DNA from 2 places in the Cyclobacterium sp. 10D3-21 genome. Region 2 is predicted to be linked to the other one. Evidence: riboswitches for the same ligand, from Rfam matches in the RefSeq annotation. Region 2 holds a riboswitch; the other holds the start of a gene.

Region 1 (7,764 bases), 2.9 Mb from region 2:
TCATGGATAAATGGGCATCGCATTGTTTGACAAACCGCAAAGAAAAAGGCGCTGCCAAAAGGTGGTGGTAAGGTTGGGCTTCTTCACAGACTTTAATAATTAGATCTACTGCATCAAATACCTTTTCCAACGGAAATCCAAATTCTACTGCATAGCCATAGAATTTCAGTTCTCCCAACCCCTGGTCCAGCACAAAACGAGACTCATCTTCAAAGCCTCCTCCTTCATCCCCACGGTGGTCTACGAGTCTGTGAATGGAATTGTTGGTCATTGCTGGAATGGCCTGATGGTTTTTATTGAACACCCAAGGAGAGAGTCTACCAGAAATCGCTATTCCTGAGATAAAGGAGGAAATATAATTCCTTTCCCTTCCCGCTTGTTCCCTATTTGACTTTTCACTGTAATCCCTTGTGGTCACCAAACATTTTCTTTGTTTCCCATCTTCTGTTTCGGCAGTCATGTCCCGATAGGGATTGATCAAAACTTCAAAATGACGGTGGGCATTGATGAATGTATGCACATCCTCTTTTTGCATCTCTGCTTTAAGCTCTTCCCAATTGTAGCTAATCCGCTCTTCAAAAAGCCTGTAATTGGGTTGGGCTTCTAAGATCATAGAAAATACAATCCCCACGGAACCAATACCCACCATTACCGCATTGAATTTCTCATCGTCCTGAATCAATTCAATTCCGTACTTTTTAACTTGATCATCTTTATTAAATTCAACAGGGTCAGTTATCCCATCCTTAGGTTCTACTCTAAAAATCATTCCCCCTTTGCCCACAATGGTCATTGATTTGGCAAAAACAGATACGGGACCAATTCCAATTCCTGACCCATGCGTAGAGGTGGCAATCGCTCCGCTTATAGACTGAATACTTGAGCCACCCTGATTGATCAGTGCCAAACCATGCTTTGTCAAAGCTTGTATCAAATGCCTGATTTTTGTTCCACCCCCCGTTTCAAAAAGGAAATGCTTTTCCACAGATTTTTTATTGCAAAAATTCACTTCTACATCAAAACCATCCTTGTATTCCTTTTTTATCCACTCCTTGGCAGGCCGCTGGGTCATGTTCATGTTTTGGGTGCAAACCAAAAAATCTTCACATTGGGCTACTGCCGTAAGCGCATGTCCAGAACCTACTGCCCTCACTTTTCTATTTTCTTTCTCAGCATTCTTCACCATTTCACTCACATCCAACAAGCCCTTAAAATCATACCATTTGCAGGATTCATCATCGGAAGTGAAATTCTCATAGTCCCCATTTCCAGGCACAAAAAACTTTAGCGGTTCAGAAAAATGATTGCCATACCAATTGCTCCACTTCCGTCTGAGTGGCTTCTCCTTCTCGAAAAAATCATCCTTGGTCAGCTCCTTGTCAAGAGATAAAATCACACGCTCATGTTCTGCCATTTTTTTATTCAATTGGCCCTCAATTAACCTTCTTATAAACCTTGGTGTAACCACAAAATTGATAACATTAACCCAGCGATTTCTTTTCGTTCTGGAACAATGATGGGTTAGGGTATCGTCCAACACTTCAATATGAGACGGAACATTCTTTCTATTAAAAACTACCTGAACCAATAATCCAAAAAGCACCCAAGAGACTACTGTATTACCTTTCTTCCAGGTAATAAATTTCGTTAATGCGGACATGTATCTAATCTTCTATTTTAAAAACCATTAAACAACTACCTAATTTATCGAAAATATTAAAAACCCACATGATTTATGCTTTATTAATTTCAATTTAAAAACAGTCTTAGTATTGCCATTGGAAATACTGCTTGCTTTACATGGGTTATTCGATATCTTTGTGGCTGTAAAATATGCACGGGGTGCTTGACAAAAGTCAGGCTGAGAAAATACCCGGAACCTGATTTGGATAATGCCAACGTAGGGATGCAAGCCAGATTTCCTTTTGTAATTTGAAGCTACATTCCACTGGTTTTGTTCGGTCGAATGTTTTTTTTATAAACGAATTACAAAATGGAAATAGAAAAGCAAAAAATGGGGCTGATCCCTCAGCAACAGCGAAACTGGCAAAACAGACCTGAATGGTTTTTCAACAGAGACCATACAGATACCTATGAACTTTGGTATGAAGGCCGCTACAAAAGAGCTGAGGTGTGGCAGAAAAAAATAATGGAACAGTTGGTAACCAAGGACAAAAGGGTGAAAACCCTATTGGAATTTGGCTGTGGCACGACAAGGTTTACCAGGTGGTGGAAAGAAATAGGCATAGAATCTACTGGAGGAGACATCTCTCCTTTAATGCTATCTCAGGCCATCCATTTGTTTGATGGGGATCTGGTAATGGCCGATTCTCACCACATGCCCTTCAAAGACAATACTTTTGATTCCCTTGCCTTTATCACCACTTTTGAATACTACAAAGACCCGGTCAAGGTGATCCGTGAAGCGGCCAGGGTTGGCAAATATGGTATTGCGATGGGAATGATGAACAAGAACTCTCCCAAAGTCCTTCGTCGTCGGGTGCAACAAGCTTTTGGAAAGAACCCTTTTTATGTCACCGCAACATTTTACACGCCCAAACACCTTATCAAGATTATAGAGGAGGCCTTGGAAGGAAGAGATTATACCATTACCTGGTCTTGTACCGGTTTACCTAAATGGTTTCCTGTACAGCAATGGAACATGCCTTATGGTGATTTCTTTGGCCTTTATGTGCAATTTAACGATGTTCAATAAATGAGCGAAAAAGCCGGAAAGATTGATGAAAGATTATTGGGTGATTTTATAACCTCCAATTGTGGGACACCCAATGAAAAGGTACTCGTTGGGCCTGGATTCGGCATTGACGTATCCATTGTAGAATTGGCAGGAGGACAGGCCATGGCCCTCACCAGTGATCCGCTTTCCTTAATTCAAACGCTTGGATTACAGGAATCCGCGTGGTTATCCGTTCATTTAATGGCCAACGACATGGCCACCACAGGTTTTGCCCCCCAATTTGGCCAATTTGTACTGAACCTTCCTGCTACTTTAAGCCAGGCTGATTTCAAAATTTATTGGCAATATGTGCACGAGTATTGTGCTGCTTTGGGCGTTGCCATCACTGGAGGCCATACCGGTTTTGTCGAAGGACAAAATTCTACTATCGCAGGAGGAGGCACATTTATATGCATCGCCCCAAAAGACCAAATGCTAGCCACCCCCAAAGCCCAAGCTGGTGACTGTATTTTGGTAACAAAAGGAGCAGCCATCTCGTCTGCTGCTATTTTGGCCATGAGTTTTCCGAAAACAGTAAGCAACAAACTCGGAAAAGAGGTATATCAAGGAGCTTCGGATTCATTTTACCAAACAAGTTCTATCAAAGATGCAATAACAGCTAGAGGAAATGCAGCTGAAAACAGTGTCACTGCCATGCATGATGTCACCGAAGGTGGCGTATTGGGCGCAATCTATGAGTTGGCTAGTGCAGCCAACTGTGGGGCTGTCATTGAAGAGGACTTGATACCCGTTGGAGCAATACAGGAAGCCGTTTGTCGCCTTTTCTCGCTGGATCCTTTGCAATGCATTGGAGCAGGTTCCATGCTGATTACTTGCAAAAAAGACCAGGTAGAGAAAATAAAAAGTCGCTTGGCGAATGAAAATATTGCCTGTACTGAAGTTGGCCAGTTAACTGCTGCCGAGGAAGGCATTTCAATCTTCAAACAAGGAGAAAAAACGCCAATGATTTATCAATCTGTAGACCCTTACTGGGAGGCTTTTTTTAGTGCATATAAAAACGGATGGCAATGAAAAAACTAAACTTACAAGCAGATAAAAGTATTTACCTGGTCATTGATCCTTCTGACAAGCCTGAGGCTGTGCTTTTTCCTATTTTGGAACAGTTGTTTACTTTCCCTCTTGCTGCTGTGCAAATTTGGGATCATTTTGGAGAAGGACAGGATGCAGTCGCATTTACAAGTAAAGTCGTGGAATTGGCAGCTGCTTATGACTTCCCGATTTTGGTAAACAATAGATGGGATTTACTTCAAGTAAAAGATGTAGACGGCATCCATTTGGACAGCATCCCTTCGGATTTATCTTCCATCAGTGAATTTTCGGCAAAAAATCACTTGGTAGGACTGACTGTAAACAATGACCTGGACTTGATCCGACAGGCAGACAAACTTGGGATGGATTATGTATCCTTTTGCTCAGTTTATCCTACCAAGACCACACAACATTGTGATTTGGTAAGCTTCGATGTAATCAGAGAAGCAGGAAAAATCACGGACATGCCCTTATTTTTGGCTGGAGGAATCAAGATGGAAAACCTTCCTGAGCTTCAATCGCTGCCCCACTCAGGGATAGCTTTAATTTCAGGAGTGATGCAAAATCAGAACCCCGTCAGCGCCTTACAAAAATATTTTAATTCATTACAATCAAAATAACGATGAGATTATCCACAATTGATAAATTATGTTGCCCATTTGATAAAGCCGATCTGGAGTTGACCAGTATAACAGAAGATACAGAGAAAAGAATTCTGGAAGGCTGGCTACACTGCAAAGAATGCAAAAGAATCTACCCGATAGTAAAGGGTTTACCCATTATGAATCCGGATGAATACAGAGAAGTTGATTTAGAAAAACCATTGCTTGAAAAATGGAGCAAACACCTTGAAGGGAAAACGGTCAGCAATTTTCGTTTAATCGAAGCCGGAAAAGATATTAACCCTAAATAATTTTACCCAGATTGTGTAATGCCCAATGCATTGCATGATCTGTTGTTTGTTATTTTAATCAAAAAACCATGTTTGATTGAAATAACAAACATTTTGGATATGACCAAAAGAAAACAAACCCTTTTTCCCAAACACCTGAAAATTTTGGAACAGATGGGAGAAAGCATAAAACGCGCACGAAAAAGAAGAAAGCTTACAACCTTGCAAGTCGCAGAAGGGCGGATATTGTAACTTAATTTTTATATTGAAGGGCAGAAAAACTCCTGTTTAAAAATTATATGCGATTAAAAAGACCTAGAATTCGGCGGAAGATTTTATTTACACTGGAAAGACAGTTGGTAAAAGGTGCTCAATACCAGCTTTTGGTAGTTGCAGCTTTGATAGGCATGATTTCCATTTTTGGGGGCTTATTAGTGATACCCACTGATACACCCAATCAATCCTTAGGTGAGGCGGTCTGGTGGGCATTCCTCAGACTTACCGACCCTGGTTACCTTGGAGATGATCAAGGCAATTGGCGCCGTTTTATCTCTACCCTACTTACAATAGCAGGATATGTGATATTTTTGGGTTCTTTGGTAGCCATTATCACTACCTGGATGAACAGGAAGATTCGTCATTTGGAGCAAGGGCTTACCCCTGTAACGGCCAACAACCATATCGTCATTCTGGGTTGGTCCAATAGAACGATTCATATTGCCGCGGAAATTTTTCAATCCTCTGGGAGATTGAAAAGAATGTTTGAAAAATTCAACATTAAAAAACTAAAACTGATTGTCCTTTCCGAGGAGGTAGGTCCCTTTCAAATGCAGGAATTGAAGGACAACCCGATGATTGGTCGCCGTGCACACGAAATTATTTTGCGCACAGGAGTGGCTATAGACAGGGAGCATTTACGAAGGGTGGATGCGCTAAATGCCGCCGTCATTATTATTCCAAGTTTGGCCTATGACCGAAAAGAACTGATTAATCCAGATGTGGAAACCATTAAATGCCTGCTTTCATTAAATGCTGAAGCCAGGCAGTTTAACTTCACCACCCTCCCCTATGTAATTGCCGAAATCCAGGATGATCATAAAATAAACGCTGCAATCAGGTCTTATAGTGGGCCTCTGGAGATCATTGGTAGCAATGCAATAATTAGTCGCCTGATGGCGCAAAACATCCGTCACCCGGGACTTTCACAAGTGTATAACGAGCTATTGTCTCAATTGACTAAGAACAATATTTTTACTCAGGAATTTCCAGAAACCATTAATCAGCCAATAGGGTCTGTTAAAAAAGCCTTTACCAAAGCCATTGTTTTGGGAATAGTTAGGGAAGAAAATGGCAATTATATTCCTTATCTAAATACGGATGAAAATGAAATCATAAAAGAAAAAGATCAGTTGATCCTGATAGCCAGAAATTTTTCAGACCTGGAATTGGAAAAGGACTTAATTGAAAAAGACAGGAATCACCTTCCTAAGAAAAAGGCTCTAACTGTAGAAGAACAGACGGGAATAATTAGAATTCTGGTATTGGGATGGAATGAACATGTGCCCTCTTTAATTGAAGAATTGACCACTTATGAGGATGAATCCTACTACATTAGGATCGTATCTTTAAAAGCCCTCCAAGACAGGAAGAAGGATTTTGGCATGGTAAACGAAGGACACGAAAGGATAGATATCGACCATGTCGTGGCGGATTATTTAAGAGAATCCGTTATTAAGAGAATTGAAGCGGAGACCTTTGATCATATTTTAATGGTAAGCAGTGACAGGATGGAGGAAGAAGAGGAAGCAGATGCAAGGACTATGGTTGGGTTTGTTTTACTCGAAGAGGTACTGGAGAAATCTGTAAAAAAACCATCCATTTTATTGGAACTGGCGGATCCGAGTAACGAATCTTTGTTAAAACCTTTCCAAAGCGAAGTAATCATCAGCCCAATGATTTTGAGTCATCTTTTGGCAAGCATTGCCATGCAGCGGGAGTTATATAGCATATACAATGAGCTTTTTACTGTTGGAGGTCCTGAAATAATCTTTAGAAGCATTGAAGAATACGAAATAAATGTTGCTACGGCTTCCTTTTCAGAATTGGAAGAACAGGCCTCGTCCTATGGTGAAACTGCACTCGGGCTATTTATCCAAGGCAAAAAAGGGAAACGTCTTGTGTTAAATCCTCCAAAAGATGAAATGATAAACTTGTCTACTATTGATAGCCTTGTAATCCTTACGACTGTTTATTAAACATAAAAGCAGGCAGTAGGTCTTCAATTGGGTAATTGATTCACATCTCCTAAAGAAAATGAGGACGAGTCACATTGTCCTAATTTATCAGCTCTGAAGGAGCGCAATACAACAGCCACGGGTGTAGCCAGTGGTTCAGTGAATGCACATTAAATGATTTTGGCGGTATTGTTGCTTTTTTTTCTGCAACAATACTGACAAAATCTCGACCCAAATTGGCTACCCTACATTACTTTTGTTGAAGTCTTCGAATCCCATCTAATTCTCCATTGATTTACATTCCGTGCATGTCAATTTTACCGTTACCTAAAACTCCGGAGGAGTGATATTTTTGTAGCTAGGGGTGCAAACCCCTGGCAGAAATAACATATACAGCTCGATTTTGGCGGCATTGTTGCTCTTTTTTTCTGCAACAATGCTGACAAAATCTCGACCCAAATTGGCTACCCTACACTACTATTGTTGAAGTCTTCGAATTCCATCTAACTCTCCATTGATTTACATTCCGTGCATGTCAATTTTACCGTTACCTAAAACTCCGGAGGAGTGATATTTTTGTAGCTAGGGGTGCAAACCCCTGGCAGAAATAACATATACAGCTCGATTTTGGCGGTATTGTTGCTCTTTTTTTGCAACAATACTGACAAAATCTCGACCCAAATTGGCTACCCTACACTACTATTGTTGAAGTCTTCGAATTCCATCTAACTCTCCATTGATTTACATTCCGTGCATGTCAATTTTACCGTTACCTAAAACTCCGGAGGAGTGATATTTTTGTAGCTAGGGGTGCAAACCCCTGGCAGAAATAACATATACAGCTCGATTTT
Region 2 (7,764 bases):
AATTGGACATCAAAACCAAGCCTGGTTTTTACCTTAACTTTACCCATCAATTTGTGGATGACATTCCATTGAATGATGCCAATACCGTATTTCAGGATTCCTATCACTTGATGAATTCAAGAGTAGGATGGAGAGGTGATGTTGGAAAAGCGCTTGACCTTGAATTGTATTTAGGGGTTCAAAATTTAACCAATGCCAGTTATAGCCTGGGAAATGACCTTAATCCTTTTGGAGGGAGGTATTTCCAACCTGCTGCCACAAGAAACTTTTACGGAGGAATAAAGGTTGGTCTAAAATATTAGTAGTTTCAAAAAATAAAATCAAATATGAACAATAGGCCTGTATTTAATATAGAAGAAGTCAATAAAATCATTAGGAATAGAAGGTCCCAATTTGTAGCTCAGTTTAAGGAAAATGATCCAATAGACGAGAGTATCATTAAAGAGCTTTTAGAAAATGCCAACTGGGCACCTACGCACAAGCTTACTGAACCATGGCGTTTCGTAGTGTTTTCTGGCGAAGGCTTAAAAACATTGGCTGATTATCAGTCAAACTTGTACAAAGAGCGAAGTGAAAAAACTGGGATTTTCAAGGAGGCTGTTTACACCAAATTGAAAGAAAGTCCTTTAAAGGCTTCTCATGTTATCGCCATAGGTATGAAAAGAGACCTGCGCGCCAATCTTCCTGAAATGGAGGAAATAGCCTCAGTAGCGATGGCGGTTCAAAACATGTATTTAACAGCAAGTGCAAGAGGATTGGCAGCTTACTGGAGTACAGGTGCACCTACCTTCTGGCCAGAAGCCAAAACCTTTTTTGGGTTAGCCGAAGAAGACCTATTAATGGGTTTTTTCTTTGTTGCCAAGGCGGCATCAGACAAATGGCCTGAAGGAAAAAGAACGCCAATTTCTGAAAAAGTGACTTGGGTGAAAGAATAATGGTTTTTCTAAAAAAACAATTTCAAAATCCTGCTTTGGCCTTTTGTTGGTTGGCTATGCTTTTGATTGGGGCTTGTAGTGAAGACTACCTCCCCAAACCCAAAGGCTACAACCGCATTGATTTGCCAATGCGGGATTTTGTTTCTTTAGATAAAGAACTGCCCTATAATTTTGAATATTCCGTTCATTCTCAAATAGAACGCGATTCATTTAACCTGCAGGAAAAAACGTGGGTCAACGTTCACTATACTGATTTTGATGCCAGGGTTCACCTGACTTATAAACCCATCAATGAGAATAATGCTTTATTTAAGACCTATTTAAATGATGCGATGAGTCTTACTTTTAAGCATCAGGTGAAGGCTTATGGTATCGATGAAGCCGTGTTACTAACACCCAAGGGCTACACTGGTTTCGTCTCTGAATTGACCGGAGATGTGCCCACCCAATTTCAATTTTTTGTTACAGATTCAACACAACATTTTCTTAGAGGAGCGTTGTATTTTCAGACAGCGGTTAAGAACGACTCTTTGGCTCCTATCATTGAATATATCAAAACAGACATGATGCATTTGATCAATAGCCTATCTTTTGAATTGAAAATGTCAGATTAATGTGGTACCTTTAAAGTATACACCCCCAATCTTTTTTCTCTAATTTGCTTAAGCCAAGTAGTATTATCCTAAATCATTTACCTATAATCAATATATGGCGACGCCAAAATTCTCCAGACCTAAAATCAATTTCAATCAAGTTGTGAAATTAAGGGTGAGCGAATATTTTAAAGCTCAAAATATTGCTCGTTCAGGAAATTCCCAACTATTTATAAAAGCAGGAATCATTGTGGCGGCATTTGTATTGTTATACATCCACCTTGTGTTTTTTACCCCTCATTGGATTTTAGGATTGTTTGAATGCTTAGTTTTGGGCGCATTAACTGCTTTTATAGGCTTTAATGTAATGCATGATGGCGCGCATGGTAGTTTTAGTGACCGGCCTTGGGTCAATACCCTGGCAGGGATGTCCATTAATTTTCTGGGGGCGAATGTTTTCATGTGGAAGACCAAACACAATGTTGTTCACCACTCTTTTACCAACGTAGATGGCGTAGATGATGACCTGAACGCCAGGCCATTTTTGCGCCTTTCTCCAAGTCAAAAGAAATTCAAAATACACCAATTTCAACACTATTATTTTATTTTCACCTATTCCCTATTGTATCTCTATTGGGTATTTTTCACAGATTATAAAAAGTATGTTACCGGAAAGGTAGGAATCGTGCCTATTCAAAAAATGAAACTGTCTGATCATATCAGTTTTTGGGGTTTCAAGGCGCTTCATTTGGTTCTTTTTGTAGCCATACCCATTTACATGGTTGGATGGGGCCCATGGTTAGTAGGTTTTCTTGTGTATGGCCTATTTGCAGGGCTTGTGCTGACACTTGTTTTCCAATTGGCACACAGCCTGGAAGAAACTGCCTTCCCTGTTCCTGAGCCTGCGTCCAATTGTCTGGAAGACGAATGGATGATTCATCAGATAAGAACGACTGCCAATTTTGCTACTGGCTACAAAACACTTACTTGGTTTTTGGGAGGCTTAAATTTTCAAATAGAGCACCACCTGTTTCCTAAAGTCTCGCATATTCATTATCCTGCTTTGAGTAAAATCATCAAACAAACCTGCAAGGATTACAATATTCAATACCTTGAACATCAACAATTGAGAAGGGCTTTTATTTCCCATTTCCGCCATTTGAAGGGATTGGGGAACGCCTGAGCATAAGGTGAAAGTTTGTCATTTTAAATAATACCAGCTACATTTGTGGCAAGATCATTAGGGGTGCCTTAATATAACGGGCTGAGATCATACCCATATCACCTGATCCGGATAATGCCGGCGAAGGGAAATGTGAAATAGCTAATCGTACGTAATGCTATTGGGTAAACAACTAAAGTAGAATTGTCCCCTCATTTCTGCTATGTTTAACCAGAATAATTTATTAACATGATTCGTATTTGTTTTTCAGCAATATTTTTATTGCTGTGTCAATTGTCTATTGCCCAAAATAGCATCCGGGGAATTATAAAGGATGCTGAAAATGACTTACCTCTTCCAGGTGCTACCGTGTATTTGGAAGGTACCCAGAAAGGTGCTGTAAGTGATCAAAATGGAGCCTTTCAGATAAATAATCTGAACCAGAAAGCGGCAACATTACGCATTTCTTTTGTAGGCTATACCACCAAAACGGTAAATATCCCACTTCCTCAACGAGAAGATCTACTAATTGTCTTAAACTCAACCACCCTTACCACTGAAGAATTTATTGTTTCAGGAACAAGAGCATCGGAGACTACTCCCACTACCTTTCAAGTGATTAGTAAGGAAACCATTGGGAAAGACAATCTGGGGCAGGACTTGCCTCTTCTGCTAAATTATACCCCATCCATTGTTACGCATTCTGATGCAGGAACAGGCGTAGGCTACACGGGTATGCGGATCCGGGGAACAGATCAAACCAGGATCAATGTCACCGTCAATGGAATACCGCTTAATGATGCCGAATCTCATGGTGTCTTTTGGGTGAATATGCCCGACTTTGCCTCCTCAGTGGATAACATTCAAATTCAACGTGGGGTAGGTACTTCCACCAATGGTGCAGCTACTTTTGGGGCCAGCCTTAATATTCAGACCGACACCAAAAAGGAAGAAGCTTACGCAGAAACGGACAATTCCTATGGCTCCTTTAATACCCGGAAGCATACCATCAAAGCCGGTACAGGATTGATCAATGACAAATGGGCAGTGGACGCCCGTCTTTCTCAAGTCACTTCTGATGGGTACATAGACAGGGCTTTTTCTGACCTGAAATCTTACTTTGTATCCGGAGGCTATTATGGGGACAATCATGTGTTTAAGGTAAATATCTTTGCTGGGGCAGAACAAACTTACCAGGCCTGGAATGGAGTGCCCGAAAATCTACTTGAAACCGATCGGACTTTCAATGGCTATACCTATGAAAATGAGACCGACAATTACCAACAAAACCATTACCAGTTTATCTATGCTGGAACATGGGCGGATAATCTGAAAGCTAATTTTGCTTTGCATTATACTGCCGGACAAGGATACTATGAACAATTTAAGGGAGATGATGACCTGGAGGATTATGGTTTTGACCCAATTGAAATAGGTGATCAGGTAATTACCAGTACCGATATTATTCGAAGAAGATGGTTGGACAATGACTTTTATGGGGCTGTATTTTCCCTGAATTACGTTTCAACCAACGGAAGATTAGACGCTATCCTGGGTGGTGGCGCCAACCGATATGATGGAGACCACTTCGGTGAAATCATCTGGATGGGAAACACTGGGGATATCAATATTAGAGACCAATATTACAACAATGTGGCTGTAAAGGATGATAGGAACGTGTACCTAAAAGCCACCTATGAGGTAAAGGAAAGATTGTACTTGTTTGCAGACATGCAAGTAAGAGGGATTGACTATTCTTTTGATGGTAAGAATAGCGATCAAAGAAACGTTAGTGGCAATCAATCCTACACTTTCTTCAACCCTAAACTTGGCTTGTCCTATGAAACGGGTACTGGAAAAACCCTATACGCTTCTTATGCGGTTGCCAACAGGGAGCCTGTAAGGAGTGATTTCACAGATTCTCCAATATCAGAGATCCCAAGACCTGAGAGACTAAATAATGTAGAGGCGGGAATTAGGGTAAAGACCTCCAAATACCAGTACAATGCGAATCTGTACTATTTGGGCTATAAGGATCAATTGGTGCTTACTGGCCAATTGAATGATGTAGGGGCTTATATCCGGGAAAATGTTGCCAGTAGTTATCGGGCAGGAATAGAACTTGACGGTGCGGTAGTGCTCTCCCCTCTTTGGACGCTCGGAGGCAACATCGCTTTTAGTCAAAACAAGATCGATACCTATACTGAGTACAGCGATGTGTATGACGAGAACTGGGATTTTACAGGGCAGGAAAGCATTATTTATACCAATACAGACATTGCTTTTTCTCCTGACATTGTAGCTAGTGCCATTATAGACTTCAGGCCAATAAAAAACCTGGAAGTCAGTTTGCTCAACAAGTATGTAGGCCAACAATTTTTGGACAATGCGCAACAAGAAGCAAGGAGCCTGGATGCTTACTGGACTTCTGACTTGAGATTTGTTTATTCCTGGAAACCAGGGTTTGTAAAAGAAATGGTGTTTTCCGGCAAGGTTAATAATTTATTCAATAACCTCTATGAGCCAAACGGATACACTTTTGGTTATTTCGTTCCTTCCAGCGAAGGACAGGGCATGGAGCGTGTGGCAGAAAACTATTATTACCCAATGGCAGGAACCAGCTTTATGGCTGGTGTAGCTATTCGTTTTTGATATTTCAAAGAATAGAAATAACCTTTCGTATTCAAATTTTATTGAAAAGGCTCCCTGGCTTAAACTTGGGAGCCTTTTTATTTTATAGGGTTTCCATGGGTTTGAAGAATGAGTTTTTTTGCCAGATAAGGAGATTTTTTGATCACATTCACAGCAAGGTTTGAAACAAAAGGTGCGCCGAATAGCCTTTGCACGGCTCTTCCAGTTCGCAACCGGCTGTAAAAATACTGGTTCCAGTCTTTTGTGTATTCTTTTTGAATCATTTCTAATTTCCTATGCTGGAGAATGGCATCAGCTGCCAGTTTTCCTGTATGAATAGCGATTGCCATTCCATTGCCGCACAAAGGTGTAATCATACCGGCTGCGTCTCCAATCATAAGGACTTGGTTTTCTACAGGAGATTTGGTGGCGAAACTGATCTCATTGATTACCTCAGGCCTTTCCCATAAAAATTCTGCCTTACTATATATTTCTTTTATATGAGGATTTTTAAATAAATATTGCTTTTCCATGCTTTGGATATTCCCTGCTGTCTTTAATTGTTCTCTACTTCCCAAGTAGCAGAGGTTAAACTGGCCATTCTCGATTTTATTGATCCCAAGGTAGCCACCATCATAATTGTGAAGCGCCACCATATTTTCTTCATAGGCTATTTTAATATGGTATTTGATGCCCACATAAGGACTTCGGTGCTTTAGGTAACTTCGGTTAAGGTACTTGTCTATTTTGGATCTTTTCCCATAAGCGGCAAGCACGATTGGGGAAGTCAGTAAGTGCCCTTCATTGGTGCTCACTTCAAATAGCTTCTGGTCTGACTTGTAATCAACTGTTGCCGCCTGGGTTTTCAAAAGAAACTTTACCCCGACTTTTTGACATTTTTGGTATAAAAAATGATCGAGGTTGTACCGGCTGATTCCAAATCCACCCAATCCCAATGGGACTTCAGCCATGACTCCATTGACGGCACTAAGCCTGAAAGTATTGATTTCTGCGGGTTCAAAGGTGAATGGAAATAAATCCTTTTGAATTAAAAACTCCCTGACTTCATTGGAAATGTATTCTCCACAGACCCTGTGAAAAGGATAACTTTTTTTTTCGATTACAAGAACACTTTTGCCCTCCTTTGCCAAGAGATAGGCAGAAATAAGGCCGGAAAGCCCTCCTCCAATGATTGTAATTTGATTATCATCCATGTATTTTATTAACAACTTGAACTTGCAATGGTTCGTGTCCAATTTGATTTAGGCGCTGGCTTTTACCAAGTTTACGAATTAAAATTTTAATTTTGGTTCTCTATGTATTCCTAACTTAATTAATTGAACCCCTATGTTAAAGTCAAAAGCAAGCTTTTTGATTTTGCTGTTAGTAAGTTTTAGCCTGAATCTAATTTCTCCGGATTTGGCAGAAGCTCAGCGAAGTAAGAAAAAAAAGGATGAGCAAGAAGTCAAGGTTCCGGAAAAAAAGCCGGTGAAGAACAAGGATGGATTGAAATCCTATGAGGATATTATCAAAGACAGCACCCAAACCAAGCCGGGTCTTTTTACCGTTCACAAGGTAGATGAAAAATACTATTATGAAATTCCTGAAGCAATGCTAGGAAAGGAAATGCTCATGGTTACCACTATCGCCAAAACAGCCAATGGTATAGGTTATGGTGGAGAGCGCACCAATACACAGCTGCTTCGGTGGGAAAAGAAGGACAAGAACATATTGCTAAAAGTGGTTTCCTATGCCAATACTGCCGCAGATTCGCTTCCAATCTATCAGGCTGTAAAAAACTCCAATTTGGAACCTATCTTGTACCGGTTTGACATTGAAGCCAAAGGCAAGGATGGCAAAGGTTGGTTGATAGAAGTATCTGACCTTTTTTCTAAGGACGTACAGGCCTTGGGCTTGCAACAAAGGCGAAGAAAAGGGTATAAGGTAAGCCGTTTGGATACCGACAGGTCTTATATAGAAAGGATTAGCCCTTACCCGACCAATATTGAGGCAAGGTATGTGTTGACCTATGCCGCGTCTGAAGCGCCCTCTAATAGTGCTACAGGGCTTATTACCATAGAGATGAACAGCAGCATGGTATTGCTGCCTGAAGAGCCTATGAAGCAAAGGCTGGCAGACCGTAGAATTGGTTGGTTCACTACCAGGGTAACAGACTATGGGTTGGATGCGCATAAAGCAAGTAAAAGGGTCTACCTTGACCGCTGGAGGCTAGAGGTAAAGGAAGAAGACCTGGAGAAATTCAAGGCAGGTGAATTGGTAGAACCCAAAAAACAAATCGTTTATTATATAGATCCTGCTACACCATCACAATGGGTGCCTTACCTCATAGCAGGGGTGGAGGATTGGAATGCAGCTTTTGAAGAAGCTGGATTTAAAAATGCCATCACAGCGAAGGAAGCCCCAAGTCCGGAGGAGGATCCGG

The links. Region 2 has a riboswitch for thiamine pyrophosphate ahead of AC0L7T_RS02605 (TonB-dependent receptor). Riboswitches for the same ligand answer to the same signal wherever they lie in the genome.
Region 1: linked by a shared signal. The riboswitch ahead of AC0L7T_RS18640 (class I SAM-dependent methyltransferase) and the one ahead of AC0L7T_RS02605 (TonB-dependent receptor) in region 2 are both predicted to bind thiamine pyrophosphate.

What each region holds. Positions count from the first base shown of each region.
Region 1 covers NZ_CM147924.1:4,821,676-4,829,439, forward strand. The annotation lists gene AC0L7T_RS18635 (D-arabinono-1,4-lactone oxidase) at 1-1,660, opposite strand, end outside; TPP riboswitch at 1,829-1,924, shown strand; gene AC0L7T_RS18640 (class I SAM-dependent methyltransferase) at 1,994-2,716, shown strand; gene AC0L7T_RS18645 (AIR synthase-related protein) at 2,717-3,769, shown strand; gene AC0L7T_RS18650 (thiamine phosphate synthase) at 3,766-4,407, shown strand; gene AC0L7T_RS18655 (Trm112 family protein) at 4,410-4,700, shown strand; gene AC0L7T_RS18660 (CASTOR/POLLUX-related putative ion channel) at 4,979-6,934, shown strand.
Region 2 covers NZ_CM147924.1:577,770-585,533, forward strand. The annotation lists gene AC0L7T_RS02585 (TonB-dependent receptor domain-containing protein) at 1-302, shown strand, start outside; gene AC0L7T_RS02590 (nitroreductase family protein) at 327-935, shown strand; gene gldD (gliding motility lipoprotein GldD) at 935-1,549, shown strand; gene AC0L7T_RS02600 (fatty acid desaturase family protein) at 1,644-2,711, shown strand; TPP riboswitch at 2,761-2,857, shown strand; gene AC0L7T_RS02605 (TonB-dependent receptor) at 2,940-5,342, shown strand; gene AC0L7T_RS02610 (NAD(P)/FAD-dependent oxidoreductase) at 5,420-6,535, opposite strand; gene AC0L7T_RS02615 (zinc-dependent metalloprotease) at 6,669-7,764, shown strand, end outside.